One region of the Elizabethkingia bruuniana genome, then DNA from elsewhere that is predicted to be linked to it. Evidence: riboswitches for the same ligand, from Rfam matches in the RefSeq annotation. Region 1 holds a riboswitch; the other holds the start of a gene.

Region 1 (5,212 bases):
CATCCAGAAAAATAAGCTTATTTTCTTTTTTAGCCTTCGCCAATAGGCTGGAAAAATTTCCTTCGTCAAATTTTATTCCGGCCTGAGCAAAAGCCAGTAATCCTATAAACAGGAATAATGTAGAGATTAGTTTTTTCATTTTCAATATTTCTTTTAAACATTAGCAAATGTAATATACATCTCTGACATTATCCCCATCTGAAACTTAAAAATTAAACTATTGCAGCAAATTCTTTCTGCATTTCTTTCGCAGCATTAACCATTTCAATCAGTGCTTTTTCAGTTTCGTCCCAACCTCTGGTTTTTAAACCACAATCCGGATTTACCCAAAGCTGACTGGAAGGAATAACTTTGGCAGCCTTTTCCAGAAGTTTTACCATTTCTTCTTTCGATGGCACACGTGGTGCATGGATGTCGTAAACACCAGGTCCTATATCATTCGGATATTCAAAATCGGCAAATGCATCCAATAATTCCATCTGAGAGCGAGAGCACTCTATCGTAATTACATCTGCATCCATGTCTGCAATATGATTGATAATATCGTTAAATTCAGAATAGCACATGTGTGTATGAATCTGTGTATCATCTTTTACAGAAGAAGCCGAAATACGGAATGCCAAAACAGCCCATTTCAGATATACTGCTGCATCTTTCTTTCTCAGTGGCAATCCTTCTCTTATTGCAGGCTCGTCGATCTGAATAATTCTGATTCCTGCTTTTTCCAGATCCAAAACCTCATCACGAATAGCCAATGCAATCTGATTCGCAGTATCTTTACGTGATTGGTCGTTTCTAACAAAGCTCCATTGCAATATAGTTACCGGACCTGTAAGCATTCCTTTTACCCATTTGGAAGTTAAAGACTGTGCATACTGAGACCAGAATACCGTTAAAGGCTCCGGACGCGAAACATCACCATAAATTACCGGCGGCTTTACACAACGGCTTCCATAGCTTTGTACCCATCCGTTTTCTGTGAAAGCAAAACCTTTCAGCTGCTCCCCGAAATACTCCACCATGTCATTTCTTTCGAATTCTCCATGTACCAATACATCGATACCGATTTTCTCCTGACGTTGGATGGTATTTTTCGTTTCTTCTTTCAGCAAATCAGTATAACGTTCTGCAGATATTTCTCCCTTCTTAAACTGTGATCTCCAGCTTCTCACTTCTTTTGTCTGTGGAAAAGAACCAATAGTTGTAGTAGGGAATAAAGGCAGTTTTAATATTTCCTGCTGTTGTACTTTACGTTGCGTAAACGCAGACTGACGGGATACCGGTACAGCATCCAGTGCATCCATTTGCTGTTGCACTTTCGCATCATGAATCAGCGTCGAAATTCTTTTATTTTCTATAGCTTTTTTATTCTCCCCGAAAGCAACTAGACTTTCAGCAGAAGGATTTTCTGAAGACAGATCTCTTAGTAGTGCTACTTCTTTTATCTTCTGCTTGGCATAAGCCATCCATTGTTTTATTTCCGCTGGTAAGCTTTCTTCTTTTGTTTCCAGATCCAAATCATATGGCACGTGTAACAACGAACTGGACGGTGCAATCAGTATACGTTTCTCCCCTAGTTGCTCTTTTGCCTTTCTGATTAGTTGAAGTGAACTTTCAAAATCATTCTTCCAGATATTTCTTCCGTCCACAACCCCCAGAGAAAGTTTCAGATTCTCAGGTATAGCCGCCAGTATATTTTCTAACTGCTCAGGCTTTCTTATCAAATCCACATGCAATGTATCTACAGGTAAGGATAATGCTAAAGGCAGATTGTCTTCCAAGCCTTCAAAATAAGTAGTCAGGATAATTTTTAGGTTCGGAAGTTCTTTCTGAATTTTAGCATATACAGCAGTATAGGCTTCTTTTGCTTTATCTGTAAGATCCAGCGCTAAGAAAGGTTCATCGATTTGTATATATTCTGCTCCATGAGATTGTAAAGATTTCAGGATTTCCAGGTATACCGACAACAGATTATCAATGAGGTCCAATTTTTCAAAACCTTCTTCTTTTTCTTTCCCTAATAATAAATAAGAAACCGGTCCTAATATTACAGGCTTAGCATTTATTCCTATCTGCCTGGCACCTATAAACTCATTGATAATCTTGTTGGATAATAATTTAAAACTCTGTCCTTTACTGAACTCCGGCACAATATAATGATAGTTGGTATCAAACCATTTTGTCATCTCCATAGCTGTGATATCCAAGCCATCTTTCTGGTAACCACGTGCCATTGCAAAATAAAGATCCAGCTCGTTGTTTGCTTTATTCAGGATTACATCGTGGTAACGCTGCGGAATAGCTCCCAAGGTAAGCGTCATATCCAATACATGATCGTAAAACGAAAAATCGTTAACCGGAATAAAGTCTATACCTGCTTCCTGTTGTAATTTCAGATTTTCATTGATAATTCTGCGGCTTACATCCAGTAATTCTTTCTGAATAATCTTTCCGGACCAATACTGTTCACAGGCTTTTTTCAGCTCTCGCTTTTTCCCGATACGCGGGTAACCCAGGTTGTGTGTTTGCATTTTATTATATTTTATTAGTTATCTCCTGTATTTACAGCCAGACAACTCTCACACGCCTATAGGCCGTAAGCAGTAGTATAAGTCCATTGTCTGCGGATAATCCACAAACTAAAGTACTGTAAGACCACAACTCCAAATCGCGAGAGTAGTTGCCTGTTCAGAAATTGGCAGGTCTCCTGACTTATACCATTTTATCCTCCTTCCCGCATACACAGTGGATCGTGGATAAAACTTTGTAAGGTATTCACAGTTGCGCGACAGCTCATGATTTTCACATGATTCCCTTTTCATTTACTATTAAGTAAAACCAGTTTCTACAGATCTATTTTTATTTTTCACAAAGTTAGTTTAGCCAATTTATATTCCATAATAACAGGTTAAATTCAGCATAATAAATTACAAATAGTATTTATCCAGAATATTATTCTTTCAATGGTAAAATATTGTACCTTTAACCAAAAATTATTCTATGCTTCAACTGGATGATACCGATTTACGCCTGCTGAAAATCCTTCATAATGACTCGAAACTTACCGTAAAAGAATTGGCAGCACAGGTAAACCTGTCTCCTTCTCCGGTTTTTGAAAGAATCAGACGAATGGAGAAAGAAGGATATATCAAGAAGTATATTGCCATTTTGGACGCAGAGAAACTGAATCAAGGACTGATTGTTTTTTGCAATATCCGGTTAAAGCAGCATGACCGTAATATCGGCCATACTTTTGTCGATGATATTCACAATATTGATGAAGTGGTGGAATGTTATAATGTCTCCGGTGATTATGATTTTCTGCTAAAAGTTCATGCACGGGATATGAAGCATTATCAGGATTTTGTTTTCAACAAACTGGGGTCACTTACCAGTATCGGAAATACACATAGTACTTTTGTAATGGCTGAAGTAAAGAATACGTACGGCGTACAGCCTTTTGAAGGTAGAGCATTATAAGTTGTAACCTGGTTTATTTAACCACAAAGGCACAAAAGTAATGTTTGTATATCACAGTTTTCAGGGCACAAAGACTTCACGTGAAGGTAAAACTATTTCTACCATTTAGAAATTAAGAAAATTAAGTTCTCAACAGTCATTGCTAGGTGTTAGCAACTTTGCACTCCTTTAAAACAGTATAACAGGAAATAAAACCTCGCGTTTAGAAAAGTTTATAAACACAAAGGCACAAAAGTATTATTAACATACCACTGATTTTAGGATATCAAGGTTTTATCTAGAGGTAAAATTATTTTCACCATTTAGATATTAAGATAATCAGTAGCCTTGTCAAGGTTTAAAACCTTGACAAGGCCATAAAGAATAAAATATTGTGAAGCAATTCGTGTCTTAAAAATATAACATGCATAAACCTGTTTTGCGCCTTAGTGTTAAAAATAAATTCCTTGGCGAATTTGCGATTAATTCTAAACTATCTTAATTCCTTAAAGTTTAAAAAGAGATCTCGATACAAAATCATTCTCTGCTTCACTACTAATAATTTCACTCGAACTGACGACATGTACTTTCAAAATAGGTAATCCCATCACTTCGAGTGCGGAGCAAAGTGACGTGTATCGAGAAGTTGTTTAACTACAAGGGAGCAAAAGTATTGTTGGTATATCACTGCTTTTAGGACGCAAAGATTTCACCTGAAGGTAAAATTATTTTCATCATTTAGGCATTAAGATAATTATCAGCCTTGGCAAGGTTTAAATCCTTGCCAAGGCTATAAAGAATCAGATATTGCGAAGCAATTCGTGCCTTAGCCAACATTCAAAAAGTAAAAGTTATTTGTGCCTTAGTGTTAAATATAATTCCCAAACAGATTAAACACATTTACGCTTTTGCAACTAACAGTTATAACTTCATAACATCCATAACCTTTATAACCTTTTTATTAAAACAAAAAAGCCCCGGAAATCCAGGGCTCTTATAATATATTTGGTTGAATATTAACCTAAATAAGGGTATTTGTAGTCTTTTGCCGGAACAAAAGTCTCCTTAATACTTCTTGCAGATACCCAACGAAGAAGGTTCATTTTAGATCCTGCTTTATCGTTAGTACCAGAAGCACGGCTACCACCGAAAGGCTGCTGACCTACTACTGCTCCTGTTGGCTTATCGTTGATATAGAAGTTACCGGAAGCATTTTCTAATGCTTTGTAAGCTTCGTTGATTGCATAACGATCTTGAGAGAAGATAGAACCTGTTAATGCATATGGAGAAGTACTGTCTACTAACTGAAGTGTTTCAGCCCATTTCTTGTCTTCATATACATAAACTGTTAAGATTGGTCCGAAGATCTCTTGCTCGATACTTTCGTAGTGTGGGTTTGTTGTTTCGATAACAGTTGGGTGTACAAAGTAACCTTTCTTATCATCGCACTTACCACCGATAACTACCTCAGCATCTTTAGCTTTCTCAGCTCTGTCGATGTAACCTTTACACTTATCGAAAGAGTTTCTGTCGATTACTGCATTTACAAAGTTAGACGGATCTTCAGTAGTTCCTACTTTGATAGTCTTCATTTGTTTTTCCATTACCTTCTTCACATCTTTCCAGATAGATTTAGGAATGTAAGCTCTGGAAGCTGCAGAACATTTCTGTCCTTGATATTCGTAAGCACCACGTACTAACGCTGTAGCCAAAGCTTCAACATCAGCAGACGGGTGAGCCATTACAAAGTCTT
Region 2 (5,212 bases), 1.0 Mb from region 1:
CTGGCGTAGCATTGTTGCTTCTTTATCTTTTTCTACAAAGCTATAGTTCCCTCCAAATTTAACCATATCAATGATCTGATAGTCGAATCCAATTTCAAATCCTTTTACTTTATTCTCGTCTATATTCTGGAAGCTTCCCGTATAATCAGGATTAGATACATAAGCGAAAGCATCTTTTTCTTTTCTCTGGAATAGGCTTACATTAAAGTTTAAACTTCTGTCTTTTTTACCAAAACTTAAATCAATTTCATGAGACTGGTTTCTTTCTGGTTTTAGATCAGGGTTTGGTAAAGTCCAAGGAAGTGATCCGTAATTTTGATATAGGGTAGGTGCAATAAATGCTGTAGCGAAGGAATAACCAATCTTAAAATAAGTATCGCTGAATTCTTTTATGTAATAAGGATTTACACTATAAACCCAGTGATTTCCAAATTTAGAGTTATCAGTCATTCTGGCGCCTGCATCCAAGTTAAAACCTTTATAGTTTGCATTAAAGTTGGCATAGGCATCAAAACTATGAAGCTTCGTATCACCACTTTTCAGTACTTCCTCCATGTTTTCTTTACCAAATGGAAGAGATTTTGAACTCATCTTCTGGTCTTCATACTGTACTCCAACTGTAAAGTTGAAATAATCATTTACTTTATAATTATTATAAAGTTCTGCAATAAAGTTTTTACCATTGTAAGAGAACTGATCCTGATAAGAAGAGCCTTTCATACTTTGTCCTAATCTGTCTACATCTGTATAACGGGTATTGAATACAATCTTACCATTGTTATATCTGTAATTAGCATTACCTCCTACATAGAACTGTTTATCATTTCCACGGTTTTGGCCATCAGCAAAAGCTCCTGTATCGTATAAATAAAGATTGTGATTCCAGCCACTATTGATGTTAACATCAAAATTATTCCCTGAGTAACCTACACCAGCAGAAAGATTTTGCTTTTCCCAACCATCTTTATCAAAAGTACTATCGCCTTTAGCAGAAGATAATCCTTGAGATTTTTCATTGAAGGCATTAACCTGATAATTAAATTTATCAATCTTTCCTCTTAATGCTGCATCCTGTGCATATGTATCATAAGAACCTGCTCTTGCAGTAAGAGCTCCTTCAATAGCTTTTTGTGATGCTTTCTTTGTTTTTACATTGATTACCGATACAGTAGCATTAGATCCATATAATACAGAAGAAGCGCCATTCAGGACCTCAATACTTTCAACACTTTCCAGAGCCAGTAAACGAAGATCTGCTGCAGTATAATCATTCCCTGTAACATCTCTTAACGGAACACCATCTAATAATATAACTACATTAGCACTTTTCCCGCCTCTAATCTTCATTAGTTTAGGTTCAGTAGCATTGTTGAAATTACCTGTAATCTGGAAACCGGCAACCTGGTCCAATACATCACTGAGGTTTTGTCCTTTATACTTTTCCAGGTCTTTAGCTGAAATAAGGGTGACATTTTTGCCCGTTTTATAAAGTTTTTGCGGGGTTTTAGAAGCAATAGTTACTTCTTCAATCTGACCACTTTTTTCTTCCTGAGCGTATAATCCGGAACCAACAATAAGGAGTGCTCCGATTACAAATAGTTTTTTATTCATGAATAAAATTTAGCTAATACTGTATCCGGAGAAATAAGAATAAACAACCCTGAGTATCTAGGGCAGATTATAATTCAAGCTTTTCCTCCGAAAGTTGTTAATTAATAATTATAGTTTCAGGCAGGTCTCCTGGCTTTCACATTTCTGTGCCTTCCCGTAATTACAGTGGCTTTGTACAGAAATACTTCAGTGATCTACAGTTGCGGGGACAGCTCTGGTGTTGCACCAGATTCCCTTTTCATCGGACAATGCCGAACCTGAAATTTTTGCAAATATAAGAAAGTTATAGATAGTTTTTGTCGAAGGAAAAAGGAAGTAAATCTTTTACACTGTAGCATTTAACAGTTTTTCCCTGTGTAGACGCAAAATAAATTTCAATAGGGGAGCTTTGTTTACTCTCATATTCTAATATAGATTGTCTGCATGAACCACATGGTGGAATTGGAATATTATTATCAGCTGCCTCATTTTTTGGGCCGCCAACTACAAATATTTTTTTAATTTCAAGTCCGGGATGGTTTGCTGCCAGCCAGTATATAGCAGTTCTTTCCGCACATAATCCTGAAGGATAAGCTGCATTTTCCTGATTATTACCAACAATAATTTCGCCGTTTTCAAGAAGGATTGCACATCCTACAAAAAACTCCGAGTAGGGAGCATAAGCTGTTTTACGGATTTCAGAAGCTGTTTCGAATAGCTTCTTTTCGATATCGTCTAATTCCGATATGTTTTTATAAACTTCAAAGTGAATGTTTAAATCTTGTTTCATTCGTTACAAATAAAGGGAGGTAAAATTACTCATAAATATCGAAATACAAACTATTATAATAAAGCCTGCATTTTTAATCAGCACATAGAAAGGAAATCAGGCATTTGCAAATCCAGAAAAAAGATAATTATAGTATTATTATGATTCTTTCGTCTCCGAAAATTAGATCAATTGATACTGTTTTAATGAAATTTAATATATAGAGAGTAGGATATTTTATATTTTATAAACCTTTGTTTTTGCACTATTTTCCAAATATAAAGTTAATGAAATGCTAAACAGGTGTTAATATTAACTTAAAATACGAGGGATACTTTTGCAAAAAAACTGAATGAAACGAGTATTATTATCTGCTTCAGTTGTATTATTACCTTTTCTGCCTTACGCACAGGAAGTTAGTAAAAAAGATACACTGAAACAGAAAGAGAAGAACATTGATGGAGTTGTAATTACCGCCTTGGGAATTGGTAAAAAAGCAAAGAAAATTGGTTATTCCACTCAGGAAATCAATACCAAACAATTCGAAACTGTAACCACACCAAGCGTAGGAAATCTTTTTGCAGGACAGGTTGCCGGGCTTAATGTCTCCAACCCTCCGGGAATGCAGCAAAAACCAACTTTTACATTGCGCGGAAACTCTAACGTTATTATTGTAATAGATGGCGTTATTGTAGACGACAAAACATTCCAGGCACTGGATCCTTCTAACATCGAGAACATTAACGTACTAAAAGGAGCTACGGCATCTGCATTATACGGCTCCAGAGGTAGATATGGTGCCATTCTGGTAACCACCAAAAGCGCTAAGAAAAGTGGATTTACAGTTGAATTTGGTCAGAACACTATGTTTACAGCTGGTTTTACAAACCTTCCAAAAACACAAACAGAATACGGAAACGGTTCTCACGGTAAATATGAGTTCTGGGATGGTGCCGATGGGGGTATCAATGACGGAGATATGATCTGGGGACCAAAATTTGTTCCCGGAAGAAAGCTTGCTCAGTGGAACAGCCCAATACTGGATAAACAAACTGGCCAGGTAATTCCGTGGTATGGTAATGTAACCAATACTCCGTATAATGATAAATCAAGATACGAAAGAGTACCTACAGACTGGACTTACCATGATAACCTGAATACATTTTTGACGCCTTCGTTTATTAATAATACAAACTTCGCAGTTAATTATAAACATAATAAAGACACTTACAGACTTTCCGGAAACTTCATGAATTTTGATGACAGAATTCCTGAGTCTTATCTTAGAAAATACGGAGCTAACTTCTCCAGTAATACATACATCACAGATAAGTTAAGTTTTAATACAAAATTGGCTTATAACAGAACAACTACACCAAGTATGCCTAACTATAACTATGACCCGAGCGGGCATATGTATACTATACTTATCTGGATGGGCGGTGACGTAGATGGTAGAGACCTGAAAAATAACCTTTGGGTAAAAGGAAGAGAGGGTTATCAACAAGCAAACTGGAACTACGCATGGTATAATAACCCTTGGTTTGGTGCTAAAAACTTTAAAAACAGTGTTGCTACTGATGTCTATAGCGCCCAGACAGGATTGACCTATGAAGCATCTGATGAATTCACAGTGAAAGGTAAAATTTCCTATGTAGAAAATGATACTAAAAACGAATTAAAGAGTCCATATTCTTATTTTAATTATGATGCTCCAAGAAATGGCCGTTACAGAGTAACAAATTCTAAAACTATAAACCTGAACTACGATGTCCTTGCTACCTATAACAAGGCTATTACAGACAATATTAACTTAACAGTTAATGCCGGAGGATCAGGATTCTACTATAAGTATAAAGATGACATAACATCTGTAGACGGATTAAAAGTTCCCGGAATATATTCTTTCGATAACTCGATAAAGCCTTTAACCCGTGACTATAATATCAACGAGAAATTAATTTATAGTGCTTATGGTACTGTGGATTTAGAGTTCTATAAAACTTTATTTGTGAATGTTTCAGGAAGAAATGACTGGTCTTCTACATTACCAAAAAGCAACAGATCTTATTTCTATCCGTCTGCATCCTTCAGTTTGCTGCTGAATAATATAATCCCAATGCCAAAAGCATTCGATATTGTAAAACTTTATGGTTCTTGGGCACAGATTGCATATGATTTTGATCCTTATGCTATTCGTAATTATTACCTTAACAATGGTGGTAATACCTTTAATGGAAATCCTTACTACACTTATCCATCAGTACTAAACAAAGAAGGAAACATAGGTCCTGAGAAAACAAGATCTTATGAAGCTGGTTTAAATATCGGTATGCTGAATAACAGAATTAGTTTGGATGTAGCTTATTACAATACACTGGATTATAATAATATTCTGAGATTCCCGGGCTCACAGACATCTGGTTTTGCTACAGAAGTGGTAAACGGAAATAAATATACCACAAATGGTGTAGATATATCCCTAAACCTTGTACCTATTAAGAATAGAAATTTCCAGTGGAAGTCTTTACTTAACTGGAGCAAGTCGGTTCAGAAGATCACTGAAATCTATCAGGGACGAGACAATTATAATAATATAAAACTTAACGAACGTACTGATAGTTTCTATGGTTATACCTGGAAAAAGAATGCAAACGGAGCGCTTATTTTAGATGCCAATACAGGTCTTCCTACAAGAGCAGATGCTCCTTCTTATCTTGGACATTTTAATCCGGACTGGACATTTGGTTTCACCAACACCTTCAGATATAAGAATCTTAGCTTAACTGTAGGTATTGATGGTAGCTTTGGTGGGGTAATGGAATCTGTAGTTGTTGAGAAAATGTGGTGGGG

What was found. A riboswitch is a leader RNA that binds a small molecule or an ion and turns the genes downstream of it on or off. The one in region 1 is predicted to bind cobalamin.
Region 2: linked by a shared signal. The riboswitch ahead of AYC65_RS07390 (TonB-dependent receptor plug domain-containing protein) and the one ahead of metE (5-methyltetrahydropteroyltriglutamate--homocysteine S-methyltransferase) in region 1 are both predicted to bind cobalamin.

Annotation. Positions count from the first base shown of each region.
Region 1 is NZ_CP014337.1:2,613,025-2,618,236, forward strand. It holds gene AYC65_RS12125 (thioredoxin family protein) at 1-139, opposite strand, end outside; gene metE (5-methyltetrahydropteroyltriglutamate--homocysteine S-methyltransferase) at 213-2,531, opposite strand; cobalamin riboswitch at 2,681-2,858, opposite strand; gene AYC65_RS12135 (Lrp/AsnC family transcriptional regulator) at 3,001-3,480, shown strand; gene pruA (L-glutamate gamma-semialdehyde dehydrogenase) at 4,476-5,212, opposite strand, start outside.
Region 2 is NZ_CP014337.1:1,582,309-1,587,520, reverse strand. It holds gene AYC65_RS07390 (TonB-dependent receptor plug domain-containing protein) at 1-1,611, opposite strand, end outside; cobalamin riboswitch at 1,714-1,887, opposite strand; gene cdd (cytidine deaminase) at 1,895-2,380, opposite strand; gene AYC65_RS07380 (SusC/RagA family TonB-linked outer membrane protein) at 2,712-5,212, shown strand, end outside.